DNA from 2 places in the Vogesella indigofera genome. Region 1 is predicted to be linked to the other one. Evidence: riboswitches for the same ligand, from Rfam matches in the RefSeq annotation. Region 1 holds a riboswitch; the other holds the start of a gene.
What was found. Region 1 has a riboswitch for thiamine pyrophosphate ahead of thiC (phosphomethylpyrimidine synthase ThiC). Riboswitches for the same ligand answer to the same signal wherever they lie in the genome.
Positions count from the first base shown of each region.

Region 1 (7,781 bases):
CAGTGCCTGCTGTAGCACTACCAAGGCCTGTCTGTAGTACTGTTCCGCTTCCATGGCCTTGCCCTGGTCTTGAAGGCAGTCAGCGATGGCGCGTAAGGTTCTGCCCGTCTGGTCAAGAGAGTCTTCGCCATTCCGTTGGGTCATGGCCAGAGTGGCTTGCAACTGCGCCATGGCTTCGTCGAAACGCTTTTCCTTGCGGTACAACCAGCCCAGCATGCGCATGCTGCGAGTCAGGCTGGGGTGGTCCGGGCGCAAGACATGCTGCTTGATACGGATGGCTTCGATCATCATGGGTTCGGCCTGTTGGTACTGACCGGGAACCATGTGATTGAAGCTCAGGTTGTACAGGCTTTCTGCCACAGGGTAACTGTCATGCCCTGCCAGTTGTTCGCGTATTTGCAGTGCTTGCTTCAGCAGCTTCTCGCTTTCAGACATCTGGTCTTGCATGCCCAGGGCAACTCCCAGGTCATTCAGTGTCTGGGCAACGTCCAGATGCTGCTCCCCCAGTTGCTGCTGACGCGTAGCCAGTATGCGCCGGTAGAGTTTGCTCGCCGGCTTTGCCTGCTGCAGGTCCATATAAACGGCAGCCAGTCCATCTTGTACTTCTGCCTCGAGCAGGCTGCCGGGGGAAATCTGGCGGTTGTCCTGCAGCAAGGCCTTGAACATTTGTTCCGCCTGAGCGGGTTGGCGGTGTTCCCGGGTGGCGTTGGCCAGATCGATTTGCGCACGTAATTGGCCAGTGGAGTCATCTGCGGGGAGTTGCTGCAATGCTTGGCTGGCCTGTTGTAGTGCCAGTTGGTAGTAGCCGTCCTGCAGCAATTGTTTGATGTCTGCGGCCTGTGCGGGCAGTGCCAATGGCATACATAACAGCAGACTGAATAAAACGCTTTTCATGCGATGCCCCTTCGGTTGGAGCCAGCATGGTGCCGCAAAATATGCCGGCGGGGAATATGGCTTTGTAATGAAGACGTACCCGCCACAAAAGGTTGGCCGCATCGCTGCGGCCAACCTTTATCGTTTCAGCTGGAGCAAAACCGGCTTACACCTTGTCGTACAGCTTGCCGCCGCCTTTCACGAACTCGATCGATTTCACTTCCATACCCTTCTGCAGCGCGTCCTGTTCGCTGATGCCCTGTTTGGCGGCGAATTCGCGCACATCTTGCGTGATCTTCATCGAACAGAAGTGCGGACCGCACATCGAGCAGAAGTGCGCCACCTTGGCGCTGTCTTTCGGCAGCGTCTCGTCGTGGAATTCGCGGGCCTTGTCCGGATCGAGGCCGAGGTTGAACTGGTCTTCCCAGCGGAACTCGAAGCGCGCCTTGGACAGCGCGTTGTCGCGAATCTGCGCGCCCGGATGGCCCTTGGCCAGATCGGCGGCGTGCGCGGCCAGCTTGTAGGTGATGATGCCTTCCTTCACGTCATTCTTGTTCGGCAGGCCCAGGTGTTCCTTCTGCGTCACGTAGCACAGCATGGCGGTGCCGTACCAGCCAATCTGCGCTGCACCAATCGCACTGGTAATGTGGTCGTAGCCCGGTGCGATGTCGGTGGTCAGCGGCCCCAGGGTGTAGAAAGGCGCCTCGTGGCACCACTCCAGCTCCTTGTCCATGTTCTCCTTGATCAGCTGCATCGGTACGTGGCCGGGGCCTTCGATCATCACCTGCACATCATGTTTCCACGCGATCTGGGTCAGCTCGCCCAGCGTCTTCAGCTCGCCCAGCTGCGCGGCGTCGTTGGCGTCCCAGGCGCTGCCCGGGCGCAGGCCGTCGCCCAGCGAGAAGGCCACGTCGTAGGCCTTCATGATCTCGCAGATGTCCTCGAAGTGGGTGTACAGGAAGTTTTCCTGGTGATGCGCCAGGCACCACTTGGCCATGATCGAGCCGCCACGCGACACGATGCCGGTCATGCGTCCGGCGGTCAGCGGTACGTACTGCAAGCGCACACCGGCGTGGATGGTGAAGTAATCGACGCCCTGCTCCGCCTGCTCGATCAGGGTGTCCTTGAAGATTTCCCAGGTTAGGTCTTCGGCCTTGCCGTTGACCTTTTCCAGCGCCTGGTAGATCGGCACGGTGCCGATCGGTACCGGGCTGTTACGCAGGATCCATTCGCGGGTTTCGTGAATGTTCTTGCCGGTGGACAGGTCCATGATGGTGTCGGCGCCCCAGCGGATGCCCCAGGTCATCTTGTCCACTTCTTCGCTGATCGACGACGTTACTGCGCTGTTGCCGATGTTGCCGTTGATCTTCACCAGGAAGTTGCGGCCGATGATCATCGGCTCGGATTCCGGATGGTTGATGTTGTTGGGGATGATGGCGCGGCCGGCGGCGATTTCCTGGCGCACGAATTCCGCGGTGATGGTGTCCGGCAGGTTGGCGCCGAAGCTGTGGCCGGGGTGCTGGCGGGTCATCAGCTCCAGCAGGCGGTCGTTCTTGCCGCCGGCCGTTTTCAGGCTCTCGACATACGCCTGGCGGTTGAGGTTTTCGCGGATGGCGACGTATTCCATCTCCGGGGTGATGATGCCCTGCCGCGCGTAGTGCATCTGGCTGACGTTGCGGCCAACCTTGGCGCGGCGCGGTTTGCGCTGCAGGTTGAAGCGCAGGTCGGCGAGCTTGGGGTCGGCTTCGCGCTGGCGGCCGTAGTCGCTGGACAGGCCGGCCAGCAACTCGGTGTCGTCGCGCTCGGCGATCCACGCCGCGCGCAGCGGGGCGAGGCCGTTCTGGATATTGATCTGGGCTTGCGGGTCGCTGTAAGGGCCGCTGCAGTCGTAGACGTAGATCGGCGGGTTCTGCTCGCCGCCGAACTGGGTCGGGGTGTCGGCCTGGCTGATCTCGCGCATCGGCACGCGGATGTCGGGGCGGCTGCCCTCGACGTAGATCTTGCGGGAATTCGGCAGCGGCGCGATGGCGGCGGCATCGACCACCATCTGTTGGTTGGGCTTGTGGCTATCGGGTGTGGCAGGCGCGTTCATCGGGCAGGTTCTCCAAGGCGATGAAACGGCGCAAGGAGCGGCCCGGAAGATCCGGCTGCAGGCAGGCCGCCGTGCTGCGGAACGGATGGCAGCGGGCGGTGTCTGGCAGATTACGCTTCCCTACGCCGGTATTATCCGGGTCAGGTTCGAAGGGTGACTCTCACCCACTGCGGCTGCTGTCCCCGCCGGCGCCTTGGCGCGGATGGTACACAAGCCGGAGCAGGACCCCTAGCGATGCTGTGAAGGTAAGGTAAATGTGGGATAATCGCAAGTTAGCAATCGTGCGGACGATTGCGAAAGCTCGGTTGTCGCAGCCCGGTTTTCAGAGTCGTCCTTGATATTGTCTTGAATCCAAGCCGGAGTTTCCGATGAATTTCGAACAAGCCCGCTTCAATATGGTTGAGCAACAGATCCGTCCGTGGGACGTGCTCGACACCTCCATTCTCGATCTGCTGTTCCACGTGAAACGCGAAGATTTTGTCGGTACCGACAAGCGTGCGCTGGCCTTTGTCGACACCCAGCTGCCGCTGGACAACGGCTGCACCATGCTGGAGCCGAAAGTCGAAGCCCGCCTGGTACAGGACCTGCAGGTGAAAGCCAGCGACAAGGTGCTGGAAATCGGCACCGGCAGCGGCTACCTGACCGCACTGCTGGCCGCCGTCGGTCAGCACGTGTACAGCGTCGACATCGACGCGCAGCAGCTGCAGCAGGCTGCGGCCAACCTCAAAACCGCCGGCATCAAGAACGTGACGCTGAGCCAGGGCAACGGTATTGACGGCCTGGCGGCGCAGGCGCCGTTCGATGTGATCTGCGTCGGCGGTTCGGTACCGGTGGTGCCGGAAGCGCTGAAGGCGCAGCTGGCTGTCGGCGGCCGCATGGCGGTAATCGTCGGCGACGCGCCGGTAATGGTCGCCAAGATCATCACCCGCGTGTCCGAAACCGCGTATCAGGAAAGCGTCAGCTTCGACACCAATATCGCGCGCCTGCAGCAGCTGGACGCGATCGAACCGTCGCGCTTCAGCTTCTGATGATCCGCGAAATCAACGCCCGCGAGCTGGCCGACTGGCTGGCCGACGCTTCCCGCCCGCAGCCGGTGCTGCTCGACGTACGCGAGGACTGGGAGTTCGCGCTGTGCCGCATAGCCGGTTCGCGCCAGATTCCGATGAACCTGATCCCACTGCGCCACAACGAGCTGCCGGATGACACCCCGGTGGTGACCATCTGCCACCACGGCGTGCGCAGCTACCAAGTTGGCCTGTTTCTGGAGAACGCCGGCTTCGAGCAGGTGCTGAGCCTGCGCGGCGGCGTGGCGGCGTGGGCGGACGAGGTCGAGCCGGCGATGGCGCGCTACTGAGCCGACGTGGGCCGCAAGCAAAGCCGTTCCCTGTGGAGCGGCTTTTTTATTGGCACCGTTGCCGGCCCGGCATGCCGTCACGCGCGGGTCTTGGCGTGTCTGGCGCGGTGTTGGTAGCCGCTATTGCTGCCGCGGGTTCGGTGGCCGCAATGACTCGCCTGCCCGCTGGCGAGCCCTGAATTTTTCGTGATTCCGATGGTTAACAACATGACTTATCTCGCCCCCGCCCTTGCCGCCCTGCCTGCAGCCTGGCAGCAGGTGCTGGCAACGCCGGCCATCAGCGCACAACTGGCTGCGATCGACGCAAAACTGGCGGAGCGCGCCGCCGCCGGCGCGGTGATCTACCCGCCGCGCGAGCTGGTGTTCAACGCGCTGCGCCACGTGGCGCCGGCCGACATCCGCGTGGTGATCATCGGCCAGGACCCGTACCACGGCGCCGGCGAGGCGATGGGGCTGAGTTTCTCGGTGCCGGACGGGGTGAAGATCCCGCCCAGCCTGCGCAACATCTACAAGGAACAGCTCAGCGACCTCGGCCTGCCGCCGCCGGCCAGCGGCAACCTGACGCACTGGGCGGCGCAGGGCGTGCTGCTGCTGAATGCCTCGCTGACGGTGGAAGCCGACCGCGCCGGCAGTCACGGCAAGCTCGGCTGGCAGCCGGTGACCGACGCGCTGATCGACGCGGTGAACGCGGCCAATCCCGGCTGTGTGTTTCTGCTGTGGGGCAACTGGGCGCACGGCAAGGCCGAGCGCATCGATGCCGCCCGCCACTGCGTGCTGAAGGCGGCGCACCCGTCGCCGCTGTCGGCCAGCCGCGGCTTTCTCGGCTGCCGCCATTTCTCGCAGGCCAACCGGTGGCTGGCCGAGCGCGGCCGCGGCGAGATCGCCTGGGGTGGCGCGGTGGCTCAGGGCGGGCTGTTCTAGCTCGCAGGCTGCGGTCAACGTTGGCCGCAACGGCGCCGCGTCGCTTGGCGGCCCGGATGGCCAGCGGCTGAGACGGCGTTCACCGCGCAGCCGGCGTGCTGACCCCGGTCACGCCGCCGCTTGCGTGTTGCCGCGCGCGCTTGGCGCCGGCGTTCACAGGCAGCTGGTCGCCGCGTCCAGGATGTAGCCCTCGCCGCGCACGGTGCGGATCAGGTGCGGGTTGCGCGGGTCGTCCTGCAGCTTGTGGCGCAGGCGCGAGATCAGGATGTCGATGCTGCGGTCGAAGGCGTCGACGGTACAGCCGCGGGTCAGGTCCAGCAGCAGCTCGCGGTCGAGGATGGTGCGCGGCCGCTGCAGCAGTACCGACAGCAGGCGGAATTCGGCGTTGGACAGCGGGATCACCACGCCCTGCTTGTCCTGCAGCTGGCGCAGGCCGACGTTGAGGCGCCAGTCGCCGAACTGGATCTGGCGTGGCGGCTTGTCGCTGCCGTGGCTGGCGGCCGGCTGGCGCCCGGCCTGGGTGCGGCGCAGCACCGAGTGGATGCGCGCCACCAGCTCGCGGATGTCGAACGGCTTGCTGACGAAGTCGTCGGCGCCGACTTCCAGGCTGATGATGCGTTCGATCGGCTCGCCGTGGGCGCTGATCATCAGGATCGGCACCGCGGACTGGCTGCGGATCTCCTTGCACAGCGTCAGCCCGCTTTCGCCGGGCAGCATCAGGTCGAGCACGATGACGTCGAACTGGCGGCTGGCCATCGCCTCGCGCATGGCGCGGCCGTTGCCGACGCCGACGCAGCTCATTGCGTAGCCGTGCAGGTACTGGCAGATCAGGCTGCGGATGTCTTCGTCGTCGTCCACCACCAGCACGTGCAGCATGACAGACGCGGCGCCGGGGGCGACGGTAAGGGCGGGACTGCTGGAAATCATGGGTATCAGGGCCTGCGCCGGAACTCGATCGCGCCAGCTTAAACAGCGGCTGCAACGCCGGTGTGTGCGTTGTGTACGGGAATGGATACAAAGCGGCAAACTGCCCGCTACATCGCCGCGCGTAGACTACCGGCTGGCTCTCCCTCATGCCGCCGCGCGCGGCCGTCCCCATGCCCCACTCCTGCCCGCCTTTCGTCCGCCTCGGCCTGCTGCTGGCCTGCGCCAGCCTCGGCGGCTGCATCACCATCCAGGCGCTGCCCAACCCGGTGCGCGAGGTGTTCACCTTCGGCTTTTCCACCGCCACCGAGATGCAGGCGATGGCGGAAAAGGAACGCCAGGTCAGCGAGCGGCGGCTGGCACCCTACCCGCAGCTGTGCATCGAATGGAACGAACGGGTGACGGTACCGGACTTCCTGCGCGTGGTGGAGGACGGCCTGCGCCGTCGCGGCGTGGCCAGCCAGGTGTACGCACCGGGCACCCTGCCCGCCGGCTGCGTGGTGCTCAGCTACGCCGCCAGCCGTGCCTGGGAACAGGATTTTGCCTACATGAGCCACGCCACGCTGGCGCTGCGCAAGGACGGCAACGTGCTGGCCAAGGTGGAGTATGAGCCGCGCCGCCTCGGCTTCGACAAGTGGGCCAGCACCGAGGCCAAGCTGATCTTCCTGCTCGACCAGCTGCTGTTCAGCGGCGGCCCGCGCGACGTGCGCTAGCGGCCTGCGGCCAACCTTGTGCGCAGAACCGGTGCACGATTTGTCGCGAATGGCTGCCAATGGAGCGATACGGCGTTGAAAACGGCGCCGGAATGCGTGTTCCTATCTGGAGCAACGTCGCTTCATCCGCCGTGTTCGCCCTGTCTCGCGTGAGCGCGCGAGATCGTGACCCCGCGCTCAGTACAGGCTGACCGCGGCGCCGAACAGCAACTGCACCCACGCCAGCACGCCGGCGTCCAGCGGCATGTTCTGGTTGACCTGGTCCAGCCGCGCGTTGATCACGTACTTCGACGAGATGCTGTTGCCGGGCTGGATGTGGTTGCCGTTGACGATGCCGGAGAAGCGCAGCACGCTCTGCTTGCCGTTGACCAGCACCGCCTTGTCGCCACCGACCACCAGATAGCCGTTGGGCAGCACGTCCAGCACCGACACCATGATGTTGCCGTTGACCTTGTTGCTGTTCTTGACGCTGCTCTGGCCGTTGTCGTTGATGCTGTAGTCGGAGTCGACATCGACCTCGAACAGCTGCTTGATCAGCCCCGGCATGGTGTGCAGCGCGCCGGGGCCGTTGATGCTGGTGGCGCCGCTGGCCTTGTCGTTCAGCTGCCGGCTGCTGCTGCTGCTGACGTCCTCCTCGATGGTGACCACGATGCTGTCGCCGACGTGCTTGGCGATCTGGGTCTCGAAGAACAGCCGCGCGGTGGCCGGGTTGAAGATGCCGCCGCCGCTGTCCTGTGCCAGCAGCGGTCGCAACTGCGGGTAGCTGCTGGTCGGCAGCTGCACCACCGACGGCGTGGTACAGGCCGCCAGCAGCAGCGGCAACAGCAGGGAGATGACACGGTGCATGGCTCGGATCCGGCAAATTTGACCCCACCATTCAAGCATGCCGCGGTTGTCGCATTAC
Region 1 covers NZ_JAQQLA010000004.1:919,780-927,560, reverse strand. Annotated here, with positions in the region: gene PQU89_RS10165 (tetratricopeptide repeat protein) at 1-894, opposite strand, end outside; gene thiC (phosphomethylpyrimidine synthase ThiC) at 1,040-2,920, opposite strand; TPP riboswitch at 3,066-3,205, opposite strand; gene PQU89_RS10155 (protein-L-isoaspartate O-methyltransferase family protein) at 3,334-3,993, shown strand; gene PQU89_RS10150 (rhodanese-like domain-containing protein) at 3,993-4,319, shown strand; gene PQU89_RS10145 (uracil-DNA glycosylase) at 4,527-5,240, shown strand; gene PQU89_RS10140 (response regulator) at 5,394-6,167, opposite strand; gene PQU89_RS10135 (hypothetical protein) at 6,338-6,877, shown strand; gene PQU89_RS10130 (flagellar basal body L-ring protein FlgH) at 7,055-7,723, opposite strand.

Region 2 (7,781 bases), on a different contig from region 1:
CGCGCAGAAGGCGGCGTCGGCCTCGGCCGCGGCGTATTCCTGTGCCGCCACCTTCAGCTGCAGGTCGATCAGTGCGGAGATACGCCCCGATACCGGGTCCAACCCCGGGTACAGCTGAACATCATTAAATGTCTGCAATGCCGCGTTATCGCCGGCCACTACCAGTTCACGCAGCCGGTCGACGGTATGGTCGGCCGCCTGCATGCTGCGCTCCGCCTGCTGCGCCAGCTGCAGCTCGTTCGCGGTCAGCTCGGTGGCACGGTAGGCCTGCCACTGCTGGCGGATCTGCGTGCGGGCCTGATCCAGATTGGCGAGGAAGCCGTCGCGGTTCAGCGCGCCGGCGCGGACCTTGTGCGCGGCATCGACAATGCTGACCGCGTAGCCGTCCGCCACCAGCTTCAGCTGCTGCAGCGGCACCACGCGATCGTGATAGGTACTTGAAAAATCGGCAAGAATCTTGGACTGGGTATACATGCCGTAGCCGCCGAGAAAGGCGGCGATGGCGAGCAGAACGACGACCAGAAAACTTAAACGCTGGCCGATGGTGGGATTGCGCAGCATGGGGGTGGCTCCGGTGGGGTTTAGCGCGACACCAGGGGTGATCCTGATGTCATCACTGTTGATATCTAGTGCCAACCCGGCCCCAGTGCAATGCGATCTTTTAGCACCCCGTATTTCTACTTAGTTGCCAAAGTCATAGCCTATAAGCAATTTTATGACAAAATCCGCATGTTTCGACGCACAAAACTCAAGCCTGACCGTGGCAAAAGCCGCCAGAACGACATTGATGCCAACCCTGCTCAATTAAAGCCAGAATAGAATCAAGCTGTCACGGCGAAAAAGCTGTAACACCATGTCGCAATTGAATAAAAAAAGCCTGCTCGCGAGCAGGCTTTATATTTCATGCCGATGACAATCAGGCGTAGTTTTCCGGGAACAGCGCGCGCTCCACCGATTCGATCAGGATGTGGATCACCTTGATGTGCAGCTCCTGCACGCGGTCGGCGTACTGGCCGCCCGGGGTGCAGACATCGATATCGGCCAGCTCGCCGATCACCGAGCCGGGGCGGCCGGTCAGCGCCACCACGGTGACGCCCAGCGCTTTCGCCGCGTTCACCGCGGCGAGGATGTTTTTGCTGCTGCCGCTGGTGCTAATCGCCAGCAGCACGTCGCCCTGCCCGGCGTGCGCCTCCAGATAGCGCGAGAAGATCGCCTCGTAGCCGTAGTCGTTGCCGACGCAGCTGATATGGCTGGGGTCGCTGATACTGGCCGCCGGCAGCGCCTTACGGTTCAGGCGGTAGCGGCCGGACAGCTCCTCGGCAAAGTGCATCGCGTCGCACATAGAGCCGCCATTGCCGCAACTGAACACCCGTTTGCCGTGGCGGAAGGCGTTCACCAGCGCATCACCGGCATCGCCGATGGCAGCCAGCGCTGCCGGATTGGCCAGCAGCGCATCCAGCGCGTTACGGGCTTGGTGGAGGGTGTCGAGAATATGCGGCTTCATGGTGCGTTCTTTCTGCAATTATCCGGAAACAGGCGTGGCAGTTTACACCAAAAGCCGCGCCCGGCACCTGTTCCGCCTCAAGCCCGGTGCTGGCCGCGTGTCACTTCCTGGTGCAGCAAAGCGCTACCAGCGCAGCAGCGCCGCGGCATCGACGCCCACCGCCAGATGGCCGCCGCGCTGCGGATACGGCTGCGAGGCCAGCTCGCGCGCCGACAGCGACAGCACCCAGTCGCCGCCGTCGCCGGCCACCACCACGCGACAGCCCTCCACCCGCGGCTCGACCAGTTTCACCGTGCGCAACGGCTGGCCGTCGCCGAGCAGGAAGGCCGCCGGCGGGATGGCGTGATCGGCGGCGACGTTGTCGAAGCCGACAAAGCGCGCCACCCAGGCGCTGGCCGGCTGCGCCAGCACCTCGCCCGGGGTACCGACCTGGATCAGCCGCCCGTGCTGCAGGATGGCGACGCGATCGGCCAGCGCGAACGCCTCGTGACGGTCGTGCGTCACCAGCAAGGTCGGCACCGCCATGGCGGACAGCCGCTGGCGCAGGTCGTCGATCAGCTGCTGCTTGAGATGGGTGTCGAGGCTGGAAAACGGTTCGTCGAGCAGGAACAGCGCCGGCTCGCCGATCAGCGCCCGCGCCAGCGCCACCCGCTGCTGCTCGCCGCCGGACAGCTGGTGGCAGGCAGCCGCGCCACGGCCGGCTAGGCCCACCGCCGCCAGCGCCGCCTCGGCACGCTGGCGTGCGACGGCACGCGGCACACCGCGTTCCTGCAGGCCGAAGGCCACGTTGGCCGCGGCGTCGAGATGCGGAAACAGCGCGTGGTCCTGGAACATCATCGCCAGCTGGCGCTGCTCCGGCGGCAGGCGGCTGATGTCGCGCCCGCCCAGCCACACCTGGCCTCGCTGCGGCCGCAGCAGGCCGGCGATCACCGCCAGCAGGCTGGACTTGCCCTCGCCGGAGGGGCCGAGCAGGGCCACGGTTTCGCCGGCGGCCACCTGCAGCGACAGGCCGTCCAGCACGCGGCGGCCGGCAAACGCCAGCGCCAGGTCACGAAGTTCGAGCATGGGTCTTCTCCGGCCACTCGATGGCCATGAATGCCAGCAGCGCCAGCAGCAGCAGCACGCTGGACAACACCAGCGCCGCCTCAAGGTTGGCCGCACCGGGGCGGCCCAGATGCTGATAGATCAGCGTGGTCAGCGTCAGCCACTCAGGCCGCGACAGGAACAGGCTGACCGCGAACTCGCCGACGGCGGTGGCGGCGGCAAACGCCATGCCGCGGCGCAGCGCCGGGCGCATCAGCGGCAGGCTGACACGCCAGAACACGCGCCACGGCGATGCACCCAGCGTGCGCGCGGCATTGGGCAGCGCCGGCGGCAAGGCGTCGCGGGCGCTGACCACCGCCTTGGCGACAAAGGGGTAGGCCAAGAGCGCGTAGGCGGCCACCAGCAGCGCCAGCGTCGCACTGTAGGCGGGATAGGCCAGCAGCAGGCCGAAGGCGACGCACACTGGCGACACCATGAAGGGCAGGAACATCAGCGCGCGCAGGCCGGCGCTGCGCCGCGCCGCCAGCCCGTGCAGCAGGCCCAGGAGTGTCGCCAGCAGCAGCGCCAGCAGCGAGAAGCGCAGCGTGTTGCCCAGCGCCAGCAGGGTGTCGTCCTGCAGCAGCACCCGCCACGCCGCGGCGTCGGCCAGCAGCGCGCGCAGCAGCACCGCCAGCAGCGGCGCGGCGGCGAACAGCGCCAAGAGCAGCAGGCTGGCCAGCAGCAGCAGCCGTTGCGGCCAACCTTGCACCGGCTGGCGCAGCGGCGGGCTGCGCTTGTCCGGCCGCGCCAGGCGGCGCTCGATCAGCGCGTACAGCAGCGCGATGACGGCGCCGAGCAGCAGCATCAGCAGCGCCAGCGCGCCGGCGTCGGCCAGGTTCAGCTCGTAGGCGACCAGCGAGTAGATTTCGACCTCCACCGTGGCGTAACGCTGACCGCCGAGCAGCAGCGCCAGGCCGAAGCCGGAGAAGCAGTACAGGAAGATCAGGCACAGCGCCGACGCCAGCCACGGTCGCACCACCGGCCACTCCACGCGCCAGAACGCGCGCCAGCGCGAGGCGCCCAGCGTGCGCGCCACCATCAGCCGGCTGGCCGGCACGTGGTCAAAGCCGTCCACCGCGGCGCGGATCAAGAGCGGCAGGTTGTAGAATAGGTTGCCGTACAGCAGCAGCCACGGCGTGTCCTGCAGGTTCAGCCCGCTGAGGCCGTGCGGGCCGAACAGCGCCAGCACGCCGAGGCCGGCGACCAGCGTCGGCATCACGAACGGTAGCATCAGCACCCGCAACAGCAGCGCGCGGCCACGAAACTCGAAGTGCGCCAGCACCCACGCCAGCGGCACCCCCAGTAGCAGCGTCAGCCCGCAAGTGGCCGCCGCCTGCAGTAGCGACCAGCCCAGGCGCCACTGCAGGTAGGCGTCGCTCAGCAGCGCCGGGCTGAACGCCAGCCCGCCCTCGTACAGCAGGCGCGACAGCGGCAGCCCGACCAGCAGCAGCAGGAATGACAGCGGCGGCAAGGCCAGCCAGCGGGAGTTAGACAAGGACAACACTTTCTGCATCACGACAATGGAAAACGGTAACGGCTGCTGCCGTTACCGTCATGAGTAGTAGTCGCTGCCGGCCAGTGCCGGCAGCCCGCCGCATCACGGCGCGTTCTTGATCACCAGTCGCGTCCAGCGGCTGACCCAGGCGGCGGTCTTGTGCTGCATCGCCTTCAGATCCGGATTGCTGAAGCTGGCCGGCTGCGCGGCGTGCTTGAACACCGGCGCCAGCGCCACGCCGGCTACCGCCGGGTACATCCACATGCTGGTCTGCAGCTCTTTTTGCACCGCCTCGCCGCGCAGGAAATCGACGAACTGCTGCGCGAGCGCAGGTTGCTGCCCGCCCTTGACCTTGGCCACGCCCTCCACCTGCATGAATACGCCGCCCTTCAGCGCCAGATTGGCGGTCGGCGATTCGGCCAGTTTTTCCTTGCTGTAGAACACTTCCGCCGCCGGGCTGGTGGCATAGCTGACCACGATAGGGCGCGCGCCGCCGTTGCGGGTGAAGTCGGTGTAGTAGGCCTCGCTCCAACCCTTGGCCACCTTCAGGCCGTTGTCACGCAGCTTGCCCCACCACTGGAAGGCGCCTTCTTCGCCCTTGCCGGCGATGGTCGCCAGCAGGAAGGCGAGGCCCGGGCTGGAGGTGGCCGGGTTTTCCACTACCAACAGGTCCTTGTAGGCGGGCTTGGCCAGGTCGTCCAGCGTCGCCGGCAGCGGCAGCTTGCTGCCCGCGAACCAGGCCTTGTCGATGTTGAGGGTGACGTAACCGTAGTCGATGGCCACCGCGCCCGGCAGGCTGGCCGCGGCCACGCTGCGGCCAACCTTGCTGCTGGTCGCCTCCAGCACGCCGGCGGCGTTGGCCTTGCCGATCAGGGTGTTGTCGATGCCGTACACCACATCGGCCACCGGATTGGCGCGGGTCAGGATCAGCTTGTTGAGCATCTCGCCGGCATCGCCACCCTTGATGATGGCCAGCTTGGCGCCGCTCTGTTTCTCGAACTCGGCGATGCGCTCTTTGGGCAGGCTGAACGAACTGTGCGTCATCACCCGCAGCTCGGCGGCCAGGGTGGTCAGGGAGGCGCCGGCCAGCGCCAGCAGCAGTACGGTTTTCTTGAACATTGCAGACATCCTCTTTTGGTAGTGGCGCGCACCAAAAGAAGAAGCGGGACGCGGACTGGCCGCGCATCACGCTCCCTCCGCTGGCATGACCCAGATCAGGTTCTGGGGTCTCTCTCAGTCTGCCTGTGGCAGACACCCCCGGTGATCGAAGCGGCGAGTATAGCGCGTTGCGCGGCATTGCTTAACCGCCGCGGCGCGCGGGCGGCGCAAAAAAATCGCCCGCCCCCAAGGCGGGAACGGGCGTGTCTTGCAGTATGCAGACCGAAGCAACGGGACAGACTCTCAAGCGAGGCGCAGCCACCACGGCTACCCTCACCGTTCATTCAGCAAATGCCGTGCCAGCAAAAAGCACCGCCGGCACTGCCAATTCACCACTTTGCCGCTATAAAAAGAATCACCACGACATGGCGCATGCACCAGCGCGGCGCAATGGGCACCCGATGCGTGCGGCATGGCAGGCAAATAGCAAAAAGCTAACACATCAAAAATAACAATCAATTTAACAAATGCATAACCGGTATCCATAATCCAGTCATCCACCGATCTGCAAGGAGCCACACCATGAAACATTTCTTCCGCCAGCACATCACCCTCGACGACCTGTGGGCCAACCTGGTGTGGATGCAGTAACCGCAACGTTGGCCGCAGCGCGCGTGATGGCACTCCTCGACAACCAGCCGGGTGACCAGCGCGTCACCGTCCAGATCAGCAGTCAAATTAACCCCAGCAAACCGCAGCGGATCAGCCGTCTGGCGTGATCCGCTGACAATCAAAAGCAACAGGAGAGAACCATGTCGACAGAAGCCAAGTGCCCGTTCTCGGGCAGCGCCGCCCCGCACACCGTAGCCGGCGGCCCCTCCAACGGTGACTGGTGGCCACAGCAGCTGAAGCTGGGCATCCTGCACCAGCACGGCGCCGAGTCCGATCCGATGGGCGAGGCGTTCGACTATGCCGCAGAATTCAAGACGCTGGATCTGGACGCCGTGCTCCAGGACCTGCACGCGCTGATGACCGATTCGCAGGACTGGTGGCCGGCGGACTGGGGCCACTACGGCGGCCTGATGATCCGCATGGCGTGGCACGCCGCCGGCACCTACCGCATCGCCGACGGCCGCGGCGGCGCCGGCACCGGCAACCAGCGCTTTGCCCCGCTCAACAGCTGGCCGGACAACGGCAACCTCGACAAGGCGCGCCGTCTGCTGTGGCCGGTCAAGCAGAAGTACGGCCGCAAGCTGTCGTGGGCCGACCTGTTCATCCTCGCCGGCAACGTGGCGCTGGAATCGATGGGCTTCAAGACCTTCGGCTTCGGTGGCGGTCGCGAGGACATCTGGGCGCCGGAAGAAGACATCTACTGGGGACCGGAGAGCACCTGGCTGGGGGACAATCGCTACAGCGGCGACCGCGAGCTGGCCAACCCGCTGGCCGCGGTGCAGATGGGCCTGATCTACGTGAACCCGCAAGGCCCCAACGGCAACCCGGACCCGGTCGCCTCCGGCCGCGACGTGCGCGAAACCTTCGCCCGCATGGCGATGAATGACGAGGAAACCGTGGCGCTGGTGGCCGGCGGCCACACCTTCGGCAAGGCACACGGCGCCGGCGACCCGGCACTGGTCGGCCCGGAACCGGAAGGCGCGCCGATCGAGGAAATGGGTCTGGGCTGGGTCAACCAGTTCGGCAGCGGCAAGGGCGAGCACGCCATCACCAGCGGCATCGAGGGTGCATGGAAACCCCACCCCACCACCTGGGACCACGGCTACCTCGACACCCTGTTCGGCTACGAGTGGGAGCTGACCAAGAGCCCGGCTGGCGCGTTCCAGTGGGTGGCCAAGGACGTGAAGCCGGAACACATGATTCCGGACGCGCACGATCCGAGCAAGAAGCACCCGCCGATGATGACCACCGCCGACCTGTCGCTGCGCTTCGACCCGATCTACGAGCCGATTGCCCGCCGCTTCCACCAGGACCCGCAGTCGTTTGCCGATGCCTTCGCCCGCGCCTGGTTCAAGCTCACCCACCGCGACATGGGCCCGCGCGCCCGCTACCTCGGCAAGCTGGTACCGGCGGAAGAACTGATCTGGCAAGACCCGGTGCCGGCCGTGGACCACCCGCTGGTCGACGCGCAGGACATCGCCGCGCTGAAGGCCAAGGTGCTCGCCTCCGGCCTGAGCACTGCGCAACTGGTCAGCACCGCCTGGGCCTCCGCCGCCACCTTCCGTGGCAGTGACAAGCGCGGCGGCGCCAACGGCGCGCGTATCCGCCTGGCACCGCAGAAGGACTGGGCGGTCAACCAGCCGGCGCAACTGGCGCAGGTACTGCAAACGTTGGCCGCAATCCAGCAGGACTTCAACGCCAGTGCCGCCGGCGGCAAGAAGATCTCGCTGGCCGACCTGATCGTGCTGGCCGGCGGTGCCGCCATCGAAGCCGCAGCCAAGCAAGCCGGTCAGCAGGTGACCGTGCCGTTTGCGCCGGGGCGCACCGACGCCACGCAGGACCAGACCGACGTGGCCTCGTTCGCGGTACTGGAGCCACGCACGGACGGCTTCCGTAACTACGTGCAGCCGGGACTGGAAAGCGCAGCGG
Region 2 covers NZ_JAQQLA010000002.1:3,152-10,932, reverse strand. Annotated here, with positions in the region: gene PQU89_RS01850 (methyl-accepting chemotaxis protein) at 1-561, opposite strand, end outside; gene PQU89_RS01845 (SIS domain-containing protein) at 917-1,504, opposite strand; gene PQU89_RS01840 (ABC transporter ATP-binding protein) at 1,628-2,569, opposite strand; gene PQU89_RS01835 (ABC transporter permease) at 2,553-4,100, opposite strand; gene PQU89_RS01830 (thiamine ABC transporter substrate-binding protein) at 4,185-5,201, opposite strand; TPP riboswitch at 5,256-5,351, opposite strand; gene PQU89_RS01825 (hypothetical protein) at 5,514-5,786, opposite strand; gene katG (catalase/peroxidase HPI) at 5,993-7,781, shown strand, end outside.
Region 2: it holds a riboswitch for thiamine pyrophosphate, as region 1 does, so the genes downstream of both, PQU89_RS01830 (thiamine ABC transporter substrate-binding protein) here and thiC (phosphomethylpyrimidine synthase ThiC) in region 1, are expected to answer to the same signal.